Regions from separate parts of the Vibrio mangrovi genome, predicted to be linked through region 1. Evidence: riboswitches for the same ligand, from Rfam matches in the RefSeq annotation. Region 1 holds a riboswitch; the other holds the start of a gene.

Region 1 (5,100 bases):
GAGTGAGTTTCTGCTGCGGGATCGCTGGGTGCTGGCGGTCTCCGGTACGCATGGAAAAACGACCACATCGAGTATGCTGAGCTGGATACTTGAATACTGCGGATATAAGCCCGGTTTTCTGGTCGGTGGCGTGTTAGGTAACTTCGGAATATCCGCCCGGCTGGGAGAAAGTGACTTTTTTGTCGTCGAAGCCGATGAATATGACAGTGCTTTTTTCGACAAGCGATCTAAGTTTGTTCACTACCATCCGAACACATTGATCCTGAATAATCTAGAGTTCGATCATGCAGACATCTTCGACGATCTTGAAGCGATCAAGAAACAATTTCATCATTTGGTCCGAACCGTTCCGGGGATTGGCCGCATCCTGTTGCCGCAAAATGACCCTGCTTTAAATGATGTTTTAGAGCGGGGATGTTGGAGTGAAAAAGAGTTTTGCGGGAAGAATGCAAACTGGGATGCAACGAAATTAGAAAAAGATGGATCTTCATTCCAAATATTACTCAATGGCGACATTGTCGGCACAGTCTCATGGGATTTGATCGGTGATCATAATGTGCATAACGCGATGATGGCGATTGGTGCTGCCCGGCATGTTGGTGTGACTCCTGAACTGGCATGTGAGGCGCTGGGACATTTTGTGAATACCAAACGTCGTCTGGAGCGCAAAGGGGAAATTAACGGCGTGACGGTTTATGACGATTTTGCCCACCATCCGACGGCGATTCGACAGACGTTAGCCGGGCTGCGAGATAAAGTCGGGGAGCAGCGGATTCTGGCCGTGTTGGAGCCTCGTTCGGCAACCATGAAAATGGGTGTTCATAAGCAGGAACTGGCCGATGCGCTGGCTCAGGCCGATGCTGTTTTCCTTTACCAGCCGCAGGAACTGAGCTGGTCGGTTGACGATGTTGCCAGACAGTGCCGGCAACCCGGCTATACGGCGGACGATATTGATACATTAGCTGATCTGGTGGCCCGGCAAGCCAGACCGGGAGATTCTATTCTGGTGATGAGTAATGGCGGTTTTGGCGGGATTCATGACAAACTGCTGCAACAGCTGGAGGTGTCATATGAATAGTGTCGTTCGTGAAAAGGCGATTACGCTGGCCTGGACCGGCGCTTCAGGTGCACCTTACGGGTTGCGTCTGTTGCACTGTTTGCTGGCGGCAGACTATCAGGTTTATCTGTTGATCTCATCCGCAGCCAGAGTCGTGCTGGCTACGGAACATGGCCTTCAGCTTTCTGCTGCGCCGGAAAAAGCACACCGGACATTGGTGGAACATTTTCAGTGCCGGGATGAACAACTGATTGTCTGTGGTAAAGAAGACTGGTTTTCTCCGGTCGCTTCCGGCTCTTCAGCGCCCAAACAGATGGTTGTCTGTCCATGTTCTGCCGGCAGCGTTGCTTCGATTGCCTACGGTATGTCGGATAATTTGATCGAACGGGCCGCCGATGTGGTGATCAAAGAGAGAGGACAATTGCTGCTGGTGGTGCGGGAAAGCCCGTTTTCAACGGTGCATTTAGAGAACATGCTCAAGTTATCTCAGGCCGGTGTCACTATCATGCCGGCAGCGCCCGGATTCTACCATCAGCCTCAGTCGATCGAAGATCTCATTGATTTCATGGTAGCGCGGATTCTTGATCATCTCGGTATTGAACAGACCGTGGTGCCGCGCTGGGGATATCAGGCCTGAAACGGTAGCGAATTGATTCGATTCACAGTAGAATTCTCCACACTCATCGGGGAGCTTCCCGCGTCGATATCCGAACCGGTTATCTGTCAGCGGTGCTGAGATCGGGCTACAGCCCGGAACCCGCAGATACCTGAACCAGATAATGCTGGCGTAGGAATTGAGTTTGGTCTGCTGTTTTAAGCCCGCCTCAACCCTGTGCCGCTCGTATCAAGGAGAGCGAGCCGTGAAAACCAACTACCTCAGAGCCTCGATTTATGCAGGCATCACATCACTTAGTCTGACTGCCGGATATGCACAGGCAGAAACGCCGGTACTGACTGTTTATACCTATGACTCCTTTGCTTCAGAATGGGGACCGGGACCTGCGATTGAGAAAGCATTTGAATCCCGCTGTCACTGTGATCTGAACTATGTGACACTGGATGATGGCGTATCGATTCTGAACCGCCTGCGTCTGGAAGGTGGTCATAGCAAAGCGGATATGATTCTGGGGCTGGATGACAGCCTGATGGAAGAAGCGAAACAGACGGGATTGCTGGCGAAACACCATGTCGATACCGCTACGCTGAAACTGCCCCGCGCATGGCAGGATGATGTTTTTGTGCCTTATGATTACGGTTATTTTGCTTTTGTTTACCGCAAAGATCTGCTCGCTCATCCGCCGCATAGCCTGAAAGCTCTGGTTGAACAGTTTCCTGATCTGAGAGTGATTTATCAGGATCCCCGCACTTCAACGCCGGGGCAGGGACTGTTGTTGTGGATGAAATCCGTTTATGGCGATCAGGCGGCTCAGGCCTGGGGAAAACTGGCGAAGAAAACCGTCACAGTCACCAAAGGCTGGTCGGAAGCGTATTCGATGTTTCTCAAAGGGGAGTCGGATATGGTGCTCTCCTATACGACTTCTCCGGCTTACCATCAGATTGCCGAGCAGGATGACCGTTACGCAACGGCCGAATTTTCTGAAGGCCATTACATGCAGATTGAAGTCGCTGCGAAGCTGGCCGGCAGCCAGCATAGCGAGCTGGCGGATCAGTTTATGCAGTTTATGCTCAGTGATGATTTTCAGTCGGTGATCCCAACTGGTAACTGGATGTATCCGGTCACCTCGGTTGCTCTGCCGGAAGGTTTCCGCAATCTTTCCGTGCCGGATAAAGCATTGCAGTTTTCCCCGCAGCAGGTTTCAGAAAACCGCAAACGCTGGATTCGTGAATGGCAAACAGCGCTCACTCAGGCACAGTGACGGAGACTGAATTACACCGGGTTCCCCGGTTCGGGCTCTGGATTGCCGCGGGTGTCGCTGTGTTTATCCTGAGTGCGTTCGGGGCATTGCTTGCCCATGCATCCGGTTTGGATCTGACGCTCATACTGGCTGATCCTTATTATCTTCATGTGACCCGGTTCAGTTTCTATCAGGCTTCTTTATCGGTGCTGCTGAGTGTGCTTCCGGCGATTCCGGTCGCTCTGGCTCTGCGTCGGCGTTCTTTTCCCGGACGCCAGTTTCTGATCAAGCTGTTTTCGACCACGCTGGTGATGCCGGTTCTGGTCGGGGTTTTTGGTTTGCTGGCCATTTACGGTCACAGCGGTATTCTGGCCCGGATACTTCATACACTGCATCTGGATTTCAGTTTTTCGGTCTACGGGCTGAACGGTATATTACTGGCCCATGTCTTTTTTAATCTGCCTTACGCCAGTCGTTTATTTTTGCATACACTGGAAATGATTCCCGAAGAACAGACGTTACTCGCCTGTCATCTGGGGATGACACCGTGGCAGCAGTTCCGTTATGTTGACTGGCCGCGGATTCGCCAACAGCTGCCGCATGTGGCCGGACTGGTGTTTATGCTGTGTTTTACCAGTTTTGCAACCGTCATGGCTCTGGGCGGCGGGCCGCAGTCCACGACTATTGAGCTGGCAATCTATCAGGCGATTAAGTTTGATTTTGATCTGCGCTCCGGCGCCATGCTGGCGCTGTGGCAAATGCTCCTCTGCGGTCTGCTGGCTTTTCTGGTCCAGAGCATCACGAAGACGACTGACGTGAAAAGTCAGGGCGAATCTCATCATCAGCCGTTATTCCGGGACAGCCGTCTGGCCCGCTGCTGGGATTGCGGTTGGATACTCTTCTGCGGACTGCTGGTGCTGCCGCCTTTGCTGATGGTGATCATCTCCGGTATAAATCAGCACTTATGGCATGTGTTCAGTAGTTCTGGTTTCTGGCAGGCACTGGCGAGTTCCCTGACGGTTGCCAGTGTTGCCGGTACGCTGGCACTGGTTGCCGGAATCGGGGTTTTGCTGACCAGCCGGGGCTGGCGTCTGCTTGCCAGACGGCGTCGGGCTGATGTTCTGGAAACCGTAGGAATGATGATTTTGGTGACTCCGGGACTGGTGATGAGCACCGGTTTATTTCTTTTGTTACGTTCTTTTACCGATGCTTTTGAGTTTGCCTACTGGGTTGTGGTGGTGGTGAATGCCATGATGGCTTTGCCTTATGTCATCAAAACATTGCAGCAGCCGTTGTGGATGCTGGCCCAGCAGTATCAGTATCTGTGCGCCAGTCTGGGAATGCAGGGCTGGCGTCGTTTCTGGCTGGTTGAGTGGCGGGCCGTAAGAAAGCCGATTATTCACGCCTGGGTGATCAGTTTTCTGGTTGCAATGGGCGATTTGAGCGCCATTGCGCTGTTTGGCAGTCAGGATTTCAGAACACTGCCACTTTATCTTTATCAGTTACTGGGAAGTTATCAGATGGAATCTGCGGCTGTTGTGGCTGGTTGTTTATTAGTGATCAGTCTCGGATGCTTCTTTATTGCCGATCGTCTGTTCCGAAGCGGGAGAAATATCAATGCTGACACTTGATCAGGTCCGTTATGAATATCAGCAGGAGTGGTTCGATTTCTCTCTTTCCGTCCCTCAGGGAAGTATCTGGGCGCTGATGGGACCGAGTGGCGCAGGGAAATCGACATTGTTGAGTCTGGTGGCCGGTTTTATTGCGCCGACATCCGGAGATATCCGGGTCGGTGACCATTCCGTTCTGGCGCTGCCGCCGTATCAGCGTCCATTCTCCATGCTGTTTCAGGAACATAATCTGTTTTCTCATCTGAGCGTTCGGGACAATATTGGGCTGGGTTTGAATCCCGGTCTGAAACTCACCCGCGCTGACTGGGATAAAGTGGCACAGGCTGCCGGTCAGGTTGGCATCGAAACACTGTTGGACCGGAGTCCGGAGCAGTTGTCCGGAGGTCAGCGGCAGCGGGTTGCACTGGCGCGCTGTTTTGTACAGGAACGCTCTCACTGGCTGCTGGATGAACCTTTTTCTGCCCTTGACCCGATTTTACGGGCGGACATGCTGGCTTTGGTCAAACGGTTGGCCAACGAGCGCAATATTTCGGTATTGATGATCACGCACCATTTG
Region 2 (5,100 bases), 460 kb from region 1:
ATTCTGATTAGCCACGGAAAAGTCTGGCTGACTTATTCTGCCAGTGCGACAGATGAGCGTTACTGCATGGGCGTTTTACAAGCTGATGAGGATGCGGATTTACTCGAGCCGGCAAATTGGCATAAATCGTCACAGCCAGTCTTTGTCACCAATACCAGTGAGCATATTTTTGGTCCCGGACATAGTTGTTTTACTAAGGACGAACAGGGAAATGATATCCTGGTTTATCATGCTCGAGACTATACGGAGATTGATGGGGATCCGTTGTGGGATCCTAACCGCCATACCCGGATGAAACAGATCTCCTGGGACGGTGATCAGCTTGTGCTTGGTCTGGCAGAATAGGACATTGATCTAATCTGAAGGGAGTCATTTGACTTCCTTCTCTTTTTCTTGCCTTTAAGAACGATTCTTATTTGCTGTTAGCTGATATTATTCGTTACACTAATCCTATTCCTTGGATACAGTATGATGAATTATGGATATTTCTCGTCGCAATTTTCTCCAGACTTCTCTCGCAATGGGAGCTCTGAGCCTTCTTCCTGCCTGTACGGTAACCCGCTCAGTTGCTAAATCTAAAGATGGTTATATCTATGATTTGACTGCACAGCCTGCGCAATCTGAGTTAGTTCCCGGTTATAAGACGGATATTCTGGGGTTTAACGGGTTAATACCAGCTCCTGAAATCCGTTGTCGTCAGGGAGAGAAAGTTACTATTCGTTTTACCAACCTATTGAATGAACCAACGACGGTTCACTGGCATGGTCTGAGAATTCCCATTGAAATGGATGGTGTTCCTTTCTTGTCTCAGCCTCCGATTATGCCGGGTGAAACATTCATTTATGAATTTACGCCGCCGGATGCCGGTACTTTTTGGTATCACCCGCACATGAATAGTGTGGAGCAGTTGGGGATGGGATTAGTCGGGCTGATTATTGTTGAAGAGAAGGTGCCGGTCGTTTTTGATCAGGAAGTGAGCCTGATGCTGAAGCACTGGCATCTGGATAAGCAAGGGCAGTGGAAGCAATTGATGGTTCCTCGCTATAGTGCCCGAATGGGAACTCCGGGAGAGTGGGGGACGGTGAATGGACGTCATCTGCCAGAGTATCAATTGAAGGCCCATGGTACGGCAAGAATCAGAATTGCGAATGTGGATAATACATGGACTTATCCCGTCACTGTAGAAGGCTGTGAAGCCTGGATTCTGGCTATTGATGGAAATCCCGTATCTGAACCGGTTCGATTAACTGAGCATCCTCTGGGGCCAGGAATGCGGCTTGATATTGGCCTGATAGCTCCGGATGCAGGACAACACGTTTATATTCGTTATATGAAAGGGAAATTTGCCTTCCCATTGTGTGAGTTTCTTTGTGTTGAGTCCTCTTTTTCTGGTGAACGATCATTACCTGTATTGCCTTTAAATCCGATCCCGGCGGTTGATTTAGCTCATGCTGAGGAAATTGATTTCGTGTTTGAATGGCAGGGCGCGATTTCTCCGGCGGATGCTGACGGTAAAGCAATTCCCCAATTCTGGCTGATGAACAAACGGGCCTGGGAAGGTATGAGTGCCGATAATATTCCTCAACCACTTGCAACCCTAGATCTGGGGAAAAGTTATATTTTTGATCTCCGGAATGTCACGCAGTACCATCATCCTATCCATCTTCACGGACACACGTTTCTGGTGTTGGAGTTAGATGGAAAAAAACTGGATCAGCCTTTTCATACTGACACTGTCTTATTAGGTAAAAATGGGACAGCTAAAGCAGCTTTTGTCGCGAATAATCCGGGACGGTGGATGTACCATTGTCATGTGATTGAGCATATGAAAACCGGGTTGATGGGATACATTGAAGTAAAGTGACCCCTGTAACTTTTTCATGATATAAGATTTTGTGGTCGATTGGGCTCAGCTTTTTTACGGCTGAGAACCACATTTTAGTATTTTTTAGTGAAGGAATAATGATGAGTCAGTTCTCCGTTCTTGGCTTTATTGCTTTTGGTGGTGCATTTGGTGCCTGCTCCCGTTATTTAATTTCGGAACTGTGTGTGTTTCTGTTTGGCCGGGGTTTTCCTTATGGAACATTGACCGTTAACATACTTGGTTCTTTTATTATGGGACTTTTAGTTGCAGCGATTCAGGCGGAATTCCTTTCGGCTGAACCATGGCGTCAGGTGATAGGGTTAGGCTTTCTTGGCGCGCTGACAACATTTTCTACTTTCTCTATGGATAATGTTCTGCTGATGCAGCAGGGAGCATTTATCAAAGTTGGTTTGAATATTCTGCTGAATGTTGTTTTGAGTATTTCAGCCGCCTGGGTTGCTTTTCAGCTGGTCGCTAGAAGTTAACTTATTTTTTACTTGGTTAAATAAAAGCCATTCCCTATAATGTTTCTACTTGTCGGAGTGCCATAAGGCTGAGACCGTTTATTCGGGATCCGTTGAACCTGATCAGATTAAAATCTGCGAAGGGAACAAGAGAGAATATTCAGGCTATATCTCATTTCATCAGCCTCTCTATTGTCCGAAGATCTGCACTATCGCTTTCTTGCGAATTGATTTTCTCCTCTTGTAATACGCATCTTTCCGTCAAGCATTTCTTTCTTACTCATTTTATTGGAGAAAAATGCATGTCGAGCCGTAAACAATCCAGACTGGAAGCTAAGCAATTTATTGAAAATATCCAGTCGACCCCTTATCCCAATTCATCAAAAGTTTATATTCAGGGTTCTCAGGAGGATATCCGGGTTCCTATGAGAGAAATCCAACTGGCGGATAGTCTCGTCGGTGGAGCGAAAGGTAGTCCCGTTTATGAACCTAATGAACCCATATGTGTCTATGATACCTCGGGTGTTTACACCGATCCTCAATATACGATAGATGTTTATCGGGGGTTGCCGGCTCTGAGAGAGTCATGGATTGAAGCGCGGAGTGATACTGAAGTCCTTGATCAGATGACATCTCATTATGCCCGTGAGCGTCTTGCTGATACCACTCTTGACTCACTGCGGTATGGTCATCTGCCGAAAATCCGTAAAGCACTCGTGGATACTCGTGTCACTCAACTTCACTATGCCCGGCGGGGAATCGTGACGCCAGAGATGGAGTTTATTGCGATTCGCGAGAACATGCGACGTCAACAGTATCGTGATGAACAACTGAATCGACAACATCCGGGAGAAAATTTCGGTGCCCATCTGCCGGAAGAGATTACACCGGAATTTGTCCGGCGCGAGGTTGCTGAAGGGCGGGCAATTATTCCAGCGAATATTAATCATCCTGAATCAGAACCCATGATTATCGGTCGCAACTTCCTTGTGAAAGTGAATGCGAATATCGGTAATTCTTCTGTAACTTCTTCAATTGAAGAAGAGGTTGAGAAGCTGGTCTGGTCAACGCGCTGGGGAGCAGACACGGTGATGGACCTTTCTACCGGGCGGAATATTCATGAAACGAGAGAATGGATTCTGCGTAATAGTCCGGTTCCGATCGGGACCGTTCCGATGTATCAGGCATTGGAGAAGGTCAATGGTGTTGCAGAGAATCTGACCTGGGAGGTAATGCGGGATACATTAATTGAACAGGCTGAACAGGGGGTTGATTACTTTACTATTCATGCGGGTCTGTTGCTGCGCTATGTTCCTATGACTGCGAAACGGGTGACCGGAATTGTCTCTCGTGGTGGTTCAATTATTGCCAAATGGTGTCTGGCACATCATGAAGAAAACTTCCTGTATACCCACTTCAGAGATATCTGTGAAATTTGTGCTCAGTATGATGTATCACTTTCTTTAGGGGACGGACTCAGACCTGGTTCCGTTGCTGATGCCAATGATGAAGCCCAATTTTCTGAGTTAAGAACATTGGGAGAGTTGACGAAAATTGCCTGGGAATATGATGTTCAGGTCATGATTGAAGGTCCAGGACATGTACCGATGCATCTGGTCAAAGAAAATATGGAGGAACAGCTTCGCCACTGTTCAGAAGCTCCTTTTTATACATTAGGTCCGCTGACAACAGACATTGCTCCGGGGTATGACCATATTACTTCCGGGATTGGTGCCGCAATGATTGGCTGGTATGGCTGTGCAATGCTCTGCTATGTGACGCCAAAAGAGCATTTGGGATTGCCGAATAAAGAAGATGTTAAAACCGGATTAATCACCTATAAGCTTGCTGCTCATGCAGCAGACCTGGCTAAAGGGCATCCGGGGGCGCAAATCAGAGATAATGCTTTATCAAAAGCCCGGTTTGAATTCCGTTGGGAAGATCAGTTCAACTTGTCCTTAGATCCGGTAACTGCTCGTGCCTATCATGATGAAACATTACCGCAGGAATCAGGAAAAGTCGCTCATTTCTGCTCAATGTGCGGACCTAAATTCTGCTCAATGAAGATCTCTCAGGAAGTGCGTGATTATGCTAAATCCCAGCAGGATGGTCATTCCGTCAATATTCAGGTGCTGGACAATCCATTGGAAGGAATGAAACAGAAGTCTCAGGAGTTTAAAGCTCAGGGTTCTGAACTCTATCATCTGGCTGAGTATGTAGATCAGGAGGAATCATGATTGCTCTGAGTATTTCTGAGAGTTGGTTAACTCCTGATGTCATCAAAGCAGTGTCCAATGAAATTCATCATGTTCTGAGAGTTGCACAGATAGAAGGATTAGCTGCTCCGGAAATGGCTATCCAGTTTATTGAAGGCCAGATTATTGAAGGAAAACGTGCTGTATCTATTTGTTCAGAAGATAAAACAGTGACTCTTGTGACAATGGAGAGTAGCCGAGGCTGTTCTATCTCTGAACATCAGAACTTTCAGAGTCATTATCATATTCACTATTGTGAACAGATAACCGGGAAAGAGGATTTTTCTCAGACAGAGAGATGTGATGACGTGGAAAATATATTTATCGCGTATGCACCACAGCCGAATCGGTCTATCTCTGAATTATGGGAGGTATCTGATGAGATTCGTACTCTTTCCTCCGCTGCTTCTATTTCTGAGCAATTTCCTCATCAGTTTATTCAGAGGCATTTAGCTTGGTTGAGCGTGCTGCTGATTTTAGATTTTCCATGTGAAGATGCTTTAATCATTGCTCGCTC

What was found. Region 1 has a riboswitch for thiamine pyrophosphate ahead of thiB (thiamine ABC transporter substrate binding subunit). Riboswitches for the same ligand answer to the same signal wherever they lie in the genome.
Region 2: it holds a riboswitch for thiamine pyrophosphate, as region 1 does, so the genes downstream of both, thiC (phosphomethylpyrimidine synthase ThiC) here and thiB (thiamine ABC transporter substrate binding subunit) in region 1, are expected to answer to the same signal.

What each region holds. Positions count from the first base shown of each region.
Region 1 covers NZ_AP024883.1:3,179,033-3,184,132, reverse strand. Annotated here, with positions in the region: gene mpl (UDP-N-acetylmuramate:L-alanyl-gamma-D-glutamyl-meso-diaminopimelate ligase) at 1-1,078, shown strand, start outside; gene OCU74_RS14075 (flavin prenyltransferase UbiX) at 1,071-1,694, shown strand; TPP riboswitch at 1,732-1,868, shown strand; gene thiB (thiamine ABC transporter substrate binding subunit) at 1,957-2,934, shown strand; gene thiP (thiamine/thiamine pyrophosphate ABC transporter permease ThiP) at 2,904-4,544, shown strand; gene thiQ (thiamine ABC transporter ATP-binding protein) at 4,531-5,100, shown strand, end outside.
Region 2 covers NZ_AP024883.1:3,640,797-3,645,896, reverse strand. Annotated here, with positions in the region: gene OCU74_RS16195 (glycoside hydrolase family 43 protein) at 1-345, shown strand, start outside; gene OCU74_RS16190 (multicopper oxidase family protein) at 479-1,864, shown strand; gene crcB (fluoride efflux transporter CrcB) at 1,966-2,349, shown strand; TPP riboswitch at 2,393-2,491, shown strand; gene thiC (phosphomethylpyrimidine synthase ThiC) at 2,631-4,565, shown strand; gene thiE (thiamine phosphate synthase) at 4,679-5,100, shown strand, end outside.